DNA from 2 places in the Stenotrophomonas maltophilia genome. Region 2 is predicted to be linked to the other one. Evidence: predicted binding sites of a transcription regulator. Region 2 holds the regulator's gene; the other holds the start of a gene.
What was found. Region 2 encodes HrcA, which represses chaperone genes, less so after heat shock. Its sites were predicted from a motif close to TTNGCACTCNNNNNNNNNGAGTGCNAA; they were not measured.

Region 1 (5,640 bases), 1.9 Mb from region 2:
TAGGTCAGGCCCAGGCCGGCCTGGCGCAGGCCGTGCGCATCGGCCGGAGAGAGGAAGTCGTCGACGACGATGAACGAGGTAGGCATGGTCGCCGAGCGTAGCGACGCGGCGCCATGGCGGCAACCGGGCAACAAAAAACCCCGCCTCGCGGCGGGGTTCTTCTTTGCATCGGGAAGACGCGCCGACCAGGGCCGGCAACGTCCGACGCGGGCGTGGACCTTAGAAGTCCATGCCGCCCATGCCACCCATGCCGCCCATGCCACCGGCGCCGCCCATGGCCGGCTCGTCCTTCTTCGGAGCTTCGGCAACCATGGCTTCGGTGGTGATCATCAGGCCAGCGATCGAGGCCGCGTTCTGCAGGGCCGAACGGGTCACCTTGGTCGGGTCCAGGATGCCGAACTGCAGCATGTCGCCGAACTCGCCGGTGGCGGCGTTGTAGCCGAAGCTGCCGGTGCCTTCCTTGACCTTGTTGATGATGACCGACGGCTCTTCACCGGCGTTGGCAACGATTTCGCGCAGCGGGGCTTCCATCGCGCGCAGGGCGATCTGGATGCCGTGGTTCTGGTCTTCGTTGGCACCCTTCAGGCCGGCCAGTGCGGTGACCGCACGGACCAGGGCAACGCCGCCGCCCGGGACCACGCCTTCTTCAACGGCTGCACGGGTCGCGTGCAGGGCGTCGTCGACGCGGTCCTTCTTTTCCTTCATTTCGATTTCGGTCGAAGCACCGACCTTGATCACGGCAACGCCGCCGGCCAGCTTGGCCACGCGTTCCTGCAGCTTCTCGCGGTCGTAATCGGAGGAGGTGTCCTGGATCTGGGTCTTGATCTGGCCGACGCGTGCGTCGACGGCAGCCTTGTCACCCACGCCATCGATGATGGTGGTGTTTTCCTTGGAAACCTGCACCTTCTTGGCGCGGCCCAGGTCCTTGATGGTGGCCTTTTCCAGCGACAGGCCAACTTCTTCGGAGATCACGGTGCCACCGGTCAGCACGGCCATGTCTTCCAGCATCGCCTTGCGACGGTCGCCGAAGCCCGGAGCCTTGACGGCCACGACCTTGACGATGCCACGGATGGTGTTGACCACCAGGGTGGCCAGCGCTTCGCCTTCGACTTCTTCGGCAACGATCAGCAGCGGCTTGCCGGCCTTGGCGACGCCTTCCAGCACCGGCAGCAGGTCACGGACGTTGGAGATCTTCTTGTCGTGCAGCAGGATGAACGGGTCATCCAGGTCAGCGGTCTGCGACTGCTGGTTGTTGATGAAGTACGGGGACAGGTAGCCGCGGTCGAACTGCATGCCCTTGACCACGTCCAGCTCGTTGTCCAGGCCCGAGCCTTCTTCAACGGTGATCACGCCTTCCTTGCCGACTTCCTTCATCGCGTCAGCGATGATCTGGCCGATCGACTCGTCCGAGTTGGCCGAGATGGTACCAACCTGGGCAATCGCCTTGTCGTCGGCGGTCGGCTTGGAGATGCTCTTCAGCTCGGCAACGGCGGCCACGACGGCCTTGTCGATACCGCGCTTGAGGTCCATCGGGTTCATGCCGGCGGCAACTGCCTTGGCGCCTTCGCGGATCAGGGCCTGGGCCAGCACGGTGGCGGTGGTGGTGCCGTCGCCGGCGTCGTCGTTGGTGCGCGAAGCGACTTCCTTCACCATCTGTGCGCCCATGTTCTCGAACTTGTCAGCCAGTTCGATTTCCTTGGCGACGGAGACGCCGTCCTTGGTGATGGTCGGGGCGCCGAAGCTCTTTTCCAGCACGACGTTGCGGCCCTTCGGGCCCAGGGTGGCCTTGACGGCATTGGCGAGAACGTTGACGCCGCGCACCATGCGCGAACGGGCGTCTTCACCGAAACGAATATCCTTGGCAGCCATTGCAGTTACCTCATTGGTAGCGCCGGGCCATGCCCGGCGGCTGGGTGTTTGGAATCAGGGGATGAAGCAGGTCGCGCCGAGGCTCAGCCGATGACGGCGAGCACGTCGTCTTCGCGCAGGACCTTGTACTCGACGCCTTCGCTCTTGTACGAGCTGCCGGCGTACTGGCCGTAGATGACCTTGTCGCCAACCTTCAGCGACGGCGCACGCACGCTGCCGTTGTCCAGCGGCTTGCCCGGGCCGACGGCCACGACTTCACCCTTGGTGGACTTTTCCTTGGCCGAATCCGGAATGACGATGCCACCGGCGGAGATTTCGTCGGCTTCGATCGGCTTGACCACAACGCGGTCGTGCAGCGGCTTGATGCTCATGAGAGACCTCTTAAGTTATTGATTGGTCTGAAAAAGTCTGGCGATGTTAGCACTCACCCCAGGTGACTGCCAGCATCGCTCGCGAAAAAGCCCGACGAATCGGGAGCAGGACAGAGATGGAGCTGCCCCCGGGCCTTTCAAGGCCGTCCCCGGAAAAAATTTCGGTGCGGCCAGGCCCGCACAGCGCGTCCCTGCATGAAGACGTTCAGCCCGGTGAAACGCATCCATTCGGTCCTCGGCGCCCTCGACTTTTGGTGATCCGCGTCGCACTGTCAGATATCTGACGTTCATTTACGACAAAGTGTCACTGGATCGGCCTTAGGCTCGGCCGCGCATTCCCAATCACAAGGAGTTGTCGATGCGATTGCTGTCCCCGCTTGCCGCCGCCTGCCTGCTGGCGCTGGCCGCCGCGCCGGCCCAGGCCGAGGTCTTCATCAACGAACTGCATTACGACGACAGCACCGCCGCCGGTGACGTCGGCGAAGCGATCGAGGTCGTCGCCACCGCCGGAGAGGACCTGTCCGGCTATCGGCTTTACCTCTACAACGGCAGCAATCCTTCGGCCGCCACGGTCTACGCCAACAACCCGGTCCCGGCCGGTACCGCCGCGGGCTGCGGCAGCGCCAGCATCGCCGTGGTCAGCTACCCGACCAACGGCCTCCAGAACGGCCCGAACGATGGCATCGCCCTGGTCGATGCCAGCGGCAAGGTGGTCCAGTTCCTCAGCTACGAGGGCGCCATCACCGCCTCCGGTGGCCCTGCCGCCGGCATGACCAGCCAGAACATTCCGGTGGCCGAGACCAACAGCACGGCGCCGGGCACCTCGCTGCAGCTGACCGGCAGCGGCAGCCAGTACGCCCACTTCACCTGGGCCGAGTCGGCCAGGCAGACCTTCGGCAGCTGCAACAACGGCCAGACCTTCAGTGGTGGCGGCACCCCGGGCCCGAACACGCCGCCGTCGGTGTCCACCACCACCCCGGCACAGGGCAGCAGCACCTTCCCGGCCGCGGCCGATCTGGAAGTGGTGTTCAGCGAGACGGTGAACCTGGCCAGTGGCGCCTTCGCGCTGAGCTGCGGCACTTCCGGCAGCGTGCCGCTGACCTTCCCCGCCAGCGGGCGCAGCGTGAAGCTGTCCACCAATACCGCGCTGGTGGCCGGTGAGGCCTGCCGCTTCGACATCCGCGCCGCGCGCATCACCGACCTGCAGGGCGCGCACCCGGCCGCCGACAGCCGCATCGCCTTCACCGTGGCCAGCACCGGCGGCAATCCCGACCCGGGCAATCCGGGCGTGCCGGCCGGCTACTACTCGAAGGTGAACACGTCCAGCCCGAGCCAGCTGCGCTGCTCGCTGCACGCCACCATCAAGGGCCACACCGCCTACCCGTACAGCGGCTCGGGCACCAGCACCTGGACCATCCTGGAGATTGCCGACGAGGACCCGAACAACCCGAACCGCATCCTCGACGCGTATCGCAACCGCAGCTACGCCAAGGTGACCGATCGCGCCGGCAGCGGCAGTGGCCTGAAGTACAACCGCGAACACACCTGGCCGAACTCGCTGGGCTTCGCCAGCACCACCGGTGACAAGGGCCTGCCGTACGCGCCGTACACCGACACCCACATGCTGTACCTGACCGATGCACAGTGGAACGCCGACCGTGGCAACAAGCCGTTCGCCAAGTGCGACGCCAACTGCGGCGAGCGCGCCACCGAGGCCAACAACGGCCAGGGCGGCGGCAGCGGTGGCTATCCGGGCAATTCCAACTGGGTGCGCACGCCGGACGGCAACACCGGCACGTTCGAGGTGTGGGGCAAGCGCAAGGGCGACATGGCGCGTGCGGTCATGTACATGGCCATCCGCTACGAGGGCGGCAAGGATGCGGCCACCGGCCAGTCCGAGCCGGACCTGGAGCTGACCGACGACCGCAGCAGGATCGTCAAGACCAGCAGCTCGCCGGCCTACATGGGCCTGCTGTCGACCCTGATCGACTGGCACCTGTCCGATCCGCCGGATGATGCCGAGCGTGCGCGCAATGACGTGATCTACAGCTTCCAGGGCAACCGCAACCCGTTCATCGACCACCCCGAGTGGGCAACCCCTGGCCTGTTCACCTCGGCCAAGCCGGCCACCTGCCAGCTGGCCAACTGACCGCGCAACGCAGCGGTCCATCGCCGCCGCCGGGCCCTGACCCGGCGGCGGCCCTATACTCGACGGTCATGTCGACCGTCGATCCCGTCCTGCTGCTGTTGACCACCTGCCCGGACCGGGCCAGTGCCGAGCGCATCGCGCACGCGCTGGTCGGCGAGCGCCTGGCCGCGTGCGTGACCCGCCTCGATGGCGCGCAGTCGACCTACCGCTGGCAGGGCGAGGTGACCACCGACGCCGAGCTGCAGCTGCTGGTGAAGACCACCGCAAGCCGCGTCGATCACGCGATTGCCCGGATCGTCGAACTGCATCCGTATGAACTCCCGGAGTGCATCGCGGTCGAAACCCGGGCCGGCCTGCCGGCGTATCTGGACTGGATCCGGGCACAGACCCGGGAGGACACTGATTGAAGACTCTGTTTGCGCGTGGCGCCGCCCTGTGCGCCCTGTTGTGGCTCTCGCTGCCAGCGTTCGCGCTGGATGAGAAGGACCTGCTGCCGGTGGACCAGGCGTTCGCGCTGACCGCCACCGCCCCCGAACGTGGCCAGGTGCAACTGCAGTTCAAGATCGCGCCCGGCTATTACCTGTATCGCCATCGCACCAGCGTCAAGGCCGACCCGGCCTTCAATGCCGGCGCGCTGCAGATGCCCAAGGGCGACAAGCACCACGACGATTTCTTCGGCGAGGTCGAAACCTATCGCGAGCGCCTGCAGGCCACCCTGCCCGGCACGCCGACCGATGCAGCGGGCACCATCAGCCTGGAAGTACGCTACCAGGGCTGCGCCGATGCCGGTGTCTGCTACCCGCCGCAGAAGCGCGTGGTGCAGGTCACCCTGCCCGGTGCCGGTGCACAGGCCACCGCCCCGGCCCCGCGTGCCGGTGCCGCCAGCCCGTTCAACAACCCGCTGGCCGGTGCCGGCAACAGCGGCGGCCTGCGCCTGCCGGGTGCGGCCAGCAACAGCCAGGCGCTGCCGCTGCCGTCGGAACAGGCGTTCGGCTTCGACGCCATCGCCAGTGACGGCAACACCCTGCTGCTGCGCTTCAGCCCGGCGCCGGGCTACTACCTGTATCGCGACCGCACTTCGGTGAAGCTGGACGGCAGTACCGGGGTGCTGGCCGACAAGCTGCGCTGGCCTGCCGCGCAGTCGCATCGCGACGAACACTTCGGCGATGTCTCGGTCTACTTCAACCAGGTGGAAGTGCCGCTGCCGCTGCGCCGCTCCGTCGCTGACGCGGTCGACAGTACCCTGGTGGT
Region 2 (5,640 bases):
ACGCGGTGCTTGCGGGCCAGGTCGTGCAGGCGGCCGAGGCGGCGCTCATTCTCCTCGAACTGCTCCGGGTCGGCGTCGAGGTCGTCATGTACGCGGTCCAGCAGCGACAGGGCTTCGTGCAGCTGGATCGAGGCGTTCTCGATCAGGCCGTCCACCTCGCCCAGGCGCAGGTCGTGTTCGATCAGGCGAGACAGCTCGTGGCGCACCTGCTGCAGCAGGTCCAGTGCGGAACTGCCGTCGTCGCCGTTGAGCTGGTTGCTGGCCGCCTGGCAGGCGCTCAGCAGGGCGCTGGCGTGGGCCTGGCGACGGTGGCTGGCACCGAGTGCCGCGATCGACTCCGGCTCCAGGTCTTCACGGTCCAGTTCGCGCAGCTGGTGTTCCAGGAAGCCTATCCTGTCACTCACGTCGCCTTGTTGCGACAGCGCCAGCGATTCATCGACCAGTGCCTGCCACGCGGCGGCGGCGCGGCGCACCTGGCGGCGCTCGTTCTCGTTGCCGGCATAGGCATCCAGCAGGGCCAGCTGCGACGGGCGCGTCAATAGGGCCTGCTGTTCGTGCTGGCCGTGGATCTCCACCAGCAACGAGGCCAGGTCGCCCAGCTGGGCCAGGGTCACCGGGCGGCCATTGATCCACGCCCGCGAACCGCCGTCGGCACGGATCACGCGGCGCAGCTGGCATTGTTCTTCGTCGTCCAGCTCGTTGTCGGCCAGCCACTGGCGCGCGGCCTGCAGCTGCTCCAACGCGAACTCGGCCGAAAGCTCGGCACGGGCGGCGCCGTGGCGGACCACGCCGCTGTCGGCGCGCAGGCCGGACAGGAAGCCCAGCGCGTCGACCATCAGCGACTTGCCGGCGCCGGTCTCGCCTGAAACCACGGTCATGCCTGGCCCGAACTCCAGTTCGGTGGCGCGGACGACGGCAAAATCCTTGATCGAAAGATGTCTGAGCATGGGTAAGGGGGTATCAGCAGCCGCGCAACGCTAGCACGCGGGCGAGGGAGGTCCAATGACTTGCCAAGGTGATGCGCCGCCATTATCTAGTGTCCGTGTCTCACAGGTTGATTCCATGCACGGTTCTCCCGACCAGCTTGCCCCACGTGCGCGCCATCTGCTGCGCACGCTGATCGCGCGTTACATCCAGGACGGTGAGCCGGTCGGCTCGCAGACGCTGGCGCGCGTGGCCGGCCTGGAGGTCAGTCCGGCCACCATCCGCAACATCCTCGGCGACCTGGAAGACCTGGGGCTGCTGGCGTCGCCGCACACCTCGGCCGGGCGCATCCCGACCGCGCATGGCTACCGGGTGTTCGTCGACAGCCTGCTGCAGATGCAGCCGCCGGGCGAGGGTGAGCTGGCCCGGTTGCGCCAGGAGCTGGCCGGTGGCGGCAGCACCCAGGCCCTGCTCGGCAGCGCCTCGGAGCTGCTGTCGGCGATGAGCCACTTCGTCGGCGTGGTCAGTGCGCCGCGGCGCGAGCAGTTCGCTTTCCGCCAGATCGATTTCGTGGCACTGGACGGGCGCCGGGTGCTGGCGATCCTGGTGTTTGCCGACAACGAGGTGCAGAACCGGGTCATCGAGACCCGCCAGGAGTTCGCGCCGGGCCAGCTGGAGCAGGTGGCCAACTACCTCAATGCCCATTTCGCCGGCCTGCCGATGGCCGAGATCCGCACTCGCCTGCTGCTGGAACTACGCGATGCCCGTTCCGAGCTGGAGCAGCTGCTGGCGCACAGCATCGAGCTGGCCGAGCAGGCCCTGCAGCCGGCGGCCGACGACATGCTGGTGGCCGGCCAGACCCGCCTGATGGGGGTACAGGACCTGTCCGACCTGGAGCGCCTGCGCGAGCTCTTCGAGCTGTTCTCCAGCAAACGCGAAATCCTGCAGCTGCTGGAACGGACCATCCAGGCCCCCGGCGTGCGCATCTTCATCGGCGAGGAGACCGGGATGATGCCGCTGCAGGGCGTCTCGCTGGTCACCGCCCCGTACACCGCCAACGGCCAGGTGCTGGGCGTGCTGGGCGTGATCGGCCCCAAGCGGATGGCCTACGACCGTGTGATCCCGCTGGTCCAGGCCACCGCCGATGTGCTCGGCGCGGCCTTTTCGCCGGCCGGCCGCACGCCGGGAACATCCGACGCTTGAAACGCAGCATCCCGCCCACACTAGGGTGGGTGGAGGCGGAGATTGACCGCCAGGGACCCAGACATGAACCACGAACATCCAGATATCGAATCCCAGCAGAGTGCCGCCGATGCGGCCGCCGCCGCCGGCGTCAATGACGAAGTGGAGCGCCTGCGCGCTGAAGTTGAACAGGTCAAGGCCGATGCGCTGCGTGAGCGCGCCGACCTGGAGAACCAGCGCAAGCGCGTTGCCCGTGACATCGAGCAGGCCCGCAAGTTCGCCAACGAGAAGCTGCTTGGGGAGCTGCTGCCGGTATTCGACAGCCTGGATGCTGGCCTGAAGGCTGCCGGCGACGACGCCCACCCGTTGCGCGAAGGCCTGGAGCTGACCTACAAGCAGCTGCTGAAGGTTGCCGGTGACAATGGCCTGGTCCTGCTGGACCCGACCGGCCAGCCGTTCAACCCGGAACACCACCAGGCCATCAGCCAGGTGCCGGCCCCGGGCGCCGCCCCCGGCACCGTGGTGACCGTGTTCCAGAAGGGCTACCTGCTCAACGAGCGCCTGCTGCGGCCGGCGCTGGTGGTGGTGGCCGCCGACTGACCCTGCCGGGCCGGGAGGCGGAATGACCCGCGACCCGGCCCGACGCTGAACGCGCCGGACGACCGGAAACACAGCGTTCGGGAGATGGCTTGAATGTTCCACGAGCCTCCCCCACATCGTATTCATCCACCGGCCGAACGGCCGGACTGACCCCAACAAGCATCCTCAGGAGTCTCCCCCATGGGCAAGATCATTGGTATCGACCTCGGCACCACCAACTCGTGCGTGGCGATCATGGACGGCGGCAAGGCCCGCGTCATCGAGAATTCGGAAGGCGATCGCACCACCCCGTCGATCGTCGCCTACACCAAGGACGGCGAAGTCCTGGTCGGCGCCTCGGCCAAGCGCCAGGCCGTGACCAACCCGAAGAACACCTTCTACGCGGTGAAGCGCCTGATCGGCCGCAAGTTCACCGACGCCGAAGTGCAGAAGGACATCGCGCACGTCCCGTACGGCATCCTGGCCCATGACAATGGCGACGCCTGGGTGTCGACCAGCGACGGCAAGAAGATGGCCCCGCAGGAAATCTCGGCCAAGGTGCTGGAAAAGATGAAGAAGACCGCCGAGGACTTCCTCGGTGAGAAGGTCACCGAAGCGGTCATCACCGTGCCGGCCTACTTCAATGACAGCCAGCGCCAGGCGACCAAGGACGCCGGCCGCATCGCCGGCCTGGACGTCAAGCGCATCATCAACGAGCCGACCGCGGCCGCGCTGGCCTATGGCCTGGACAAGGGCGACAACAAGGATCGCAAGATCGTGGTGTACGACCTGGGCGGCGGCACCTTCGACGTCTCGGTGATCGAGATCGCCAACGTCGACGGCGAGAAGCAGTTCGAAGTGCTGGCCACCAACGGTGATACCTTCCTGGGCGGCGAAGACTTCGACAACCGTGTCATCGAGTACCTGGTTGAAGAGTTCAACAAGGACCAGGGCATCGACCTGCGCAAGGATCCGCTGGCCCTGCAGCGCCTGAAGGACGCTGCCGAGCGCGCCAAGATCGAGCTGTCCAGCGCCCAGCAGACCGAAGTGAACCTGCCGTACGTCACCGCTGACGCGTCGGGTCCGAAGCACCTGAACATCAAGCTGACCCGCGCCAAGCTGGAAGCGCTGGTGGAAGACCTGATCAAGAAGTCGATCGAGCCGTGCCGCGTCGCCCTGAACGATGCCGGCCTGCGTTCGAGCGACATCAGCGAAGTGATCCTGGTCGGTGGCCAGACCCGCATGCCGAAGGTGCAGCAGGCGGTGACCGAGTTCTTCGGCAAGGAACCGCGCAAGGACGTCAACCCGGACGAAGCCGTGGCACTGGGTGCTGCGATCCAGGGCGGCGTGCTGGGCGGCGACGTCAAGGACGTTCTGCTGCTGGACGTGACCCCGCTGTCGCTTGGCATCGAGACCATGGGCGGCGTGTTCACCAAGATCATCGAGAAGAACACCACCATCCCGACCAAGGCCTCGCAGGTGTTCTCCACCGCCGAGGACAACCAGTCGGCCGTGACCGTGCACGTGCTGCAGGGTGAGCGCGAACAGGCCCGCTTCAACAAGTCGCTGGCCAAGTTCGACCTGTCCGGCATCGAGCCGGCCCCGCGTGGCCTGCCGCAGGTGGAAGTGTCCTTCGACATCGACGCCAACGGCATCCTGCATGTGTCGGCCAAGGACAAGAAGACCAACAAGGAACAGAAGGTCGAGATCAAGGCCGGTTCGGGCCTGTCCGAGGAAGAGATCGCACGCATGGTCGCCGACGCGGAAGCCAACCGCGAAGAAGACAAGAAGTTCCAGGAACTGGTGCAGGCCCGCAACCAGGCCGACGCCCTGATCCACGGCACCCGCAGCGCGATCACCGAGCACGGCAGCAAGGTCGGTGGCGAAGTGATCGGCAAGGTCGAGGCGGCGCTGGCCGACCTGGAGACCGCGATGAAGGGTGACGACAAGGCACAGATCGAAGCCAAGTCGAAGGCACTGGAAGAAGCTGGCCAGTCGCTGTTCGCCGCTGCTTCGGCCGACCAGGGCGGTGCCCCGGGTGCCGATGCCGGCAATGCCGGCAAGGCGCAGGACGACGTGGTCGACGCCGAGTTCACCGAAGTCAAGGACGACAAGAAGTCCTGATCCGGACCGACACGGGACGCTGGCAACCAGCGTCCCGTTGTCGCATCAGGGTCCTGACCGCCCACCGGCGTGTCGGGGCGCCCGACGCAAGAGCGGACCTGGTTCCGCTCTTCCGCTTTGACGAATCCCGACTTTCCGGAACCAGATCCACGATATGAGCAAGCGCGATTACTACGAAGTGCTGGGCGTTGCCCGCACCGCCACCGACGAAGAGCTGAAGAAGGCCTACCGTCGCTGCGCGATGAAGTTCCACCCGGACCGCAACCCGGGTGATGCGGCGGCCGAAGCCTCCTTCAAGGAGTGCAAGGAAGCCTACGAAGTGCTGTCCGACGGCAACAAGCGCCGCATGTACGACAGCCACGGCCACGCTGCGTTCGAGCACGGCATGGGTGGTGGTGGCGGTCCGGGCGGCCCGGACATGAACGATATCTTCGGCGATATCTTCGGCAACATTTTTGGCGGTGGCGGCGGTGGTCCGCGCCAGGCCCGTCGCGGTGCCGACATCGGCTACGTGATGGAGCTGGACCTGGAAGAAGCCGTGCGCGGCGTCGAGCGCCGGATCGAGATCCCGACCCTGGCCGAGTGCGGCGACTGCGATGGCAGTGGCTCGGAAGACGGCAAGGTCGAGACCTGCAACGTCTGTCATGGCCGCGGCCAGGTGCGCATCCAGCGCGGCATCTTCGCCATGCAGCAGGCCTGCCACAACTGCGGCGGCCGTGGCCAGATCATCGCCAAGCCCTGCAAGACCTGTCACGGCAACGGCCGTGTCGAGGAAGACAAGGTGCTGTCGGTGAAGGTGCCTGCGGGCGTCGATACTGGTGACCGCATCCG

Region 1: a site for HrcA is predicted at 2,287-2,313, ahead of EZ304_RS08945 (co-chaperone GroES). Genes of this name have one in related genera too.

The regions. Positions count from the first base shown of each region.
Region 1 covers NZ_CP037858.1:1,970,399-1,976,038, forward strand. Annotated here, with positions in the region: gene EZ304_RS08935 (DUF6445 family protein) at 1-86, opposite strand, end outside; gene groL (chaperonin GroEL) at 220-1,869, opposite strand; gene EZ304_RS08945 (co-chaperone GroES) at 1,953-2,240, opposite strand; gene EZ304_RS08950 (endonuclease) at 2,599-4,389, shown strand; gene cutA (divalent-cation tolerance protein CutA) at 4,458-4,796, shown strand; gene EZ304_RS08960 (protein-disulfide reductase DsbD domain-containing protein) at 4,793-5,640, shown strand, end outside.
Region 2 covers NZ_CP037858.1:3,883,294-3,888,933, forward strand. Annotated here, with positions in the region: gene recN (DNA repair protein RecN) at 1-947, opposite strand, end outside; gene hrcA (heat-inducible transcriptional repressor HrcA) at 1,063-2,127, shown strand; gene grpE (nucleotide exchange factor GrpE) at 2,191-2,706, shown strand; gene dnaK (molecular chaperone DnaK) at 2,887-4,809, shown strand; gene dnaJ (molecular chaperone DnaJ) at 4,964-5,640, shown strand, end outside.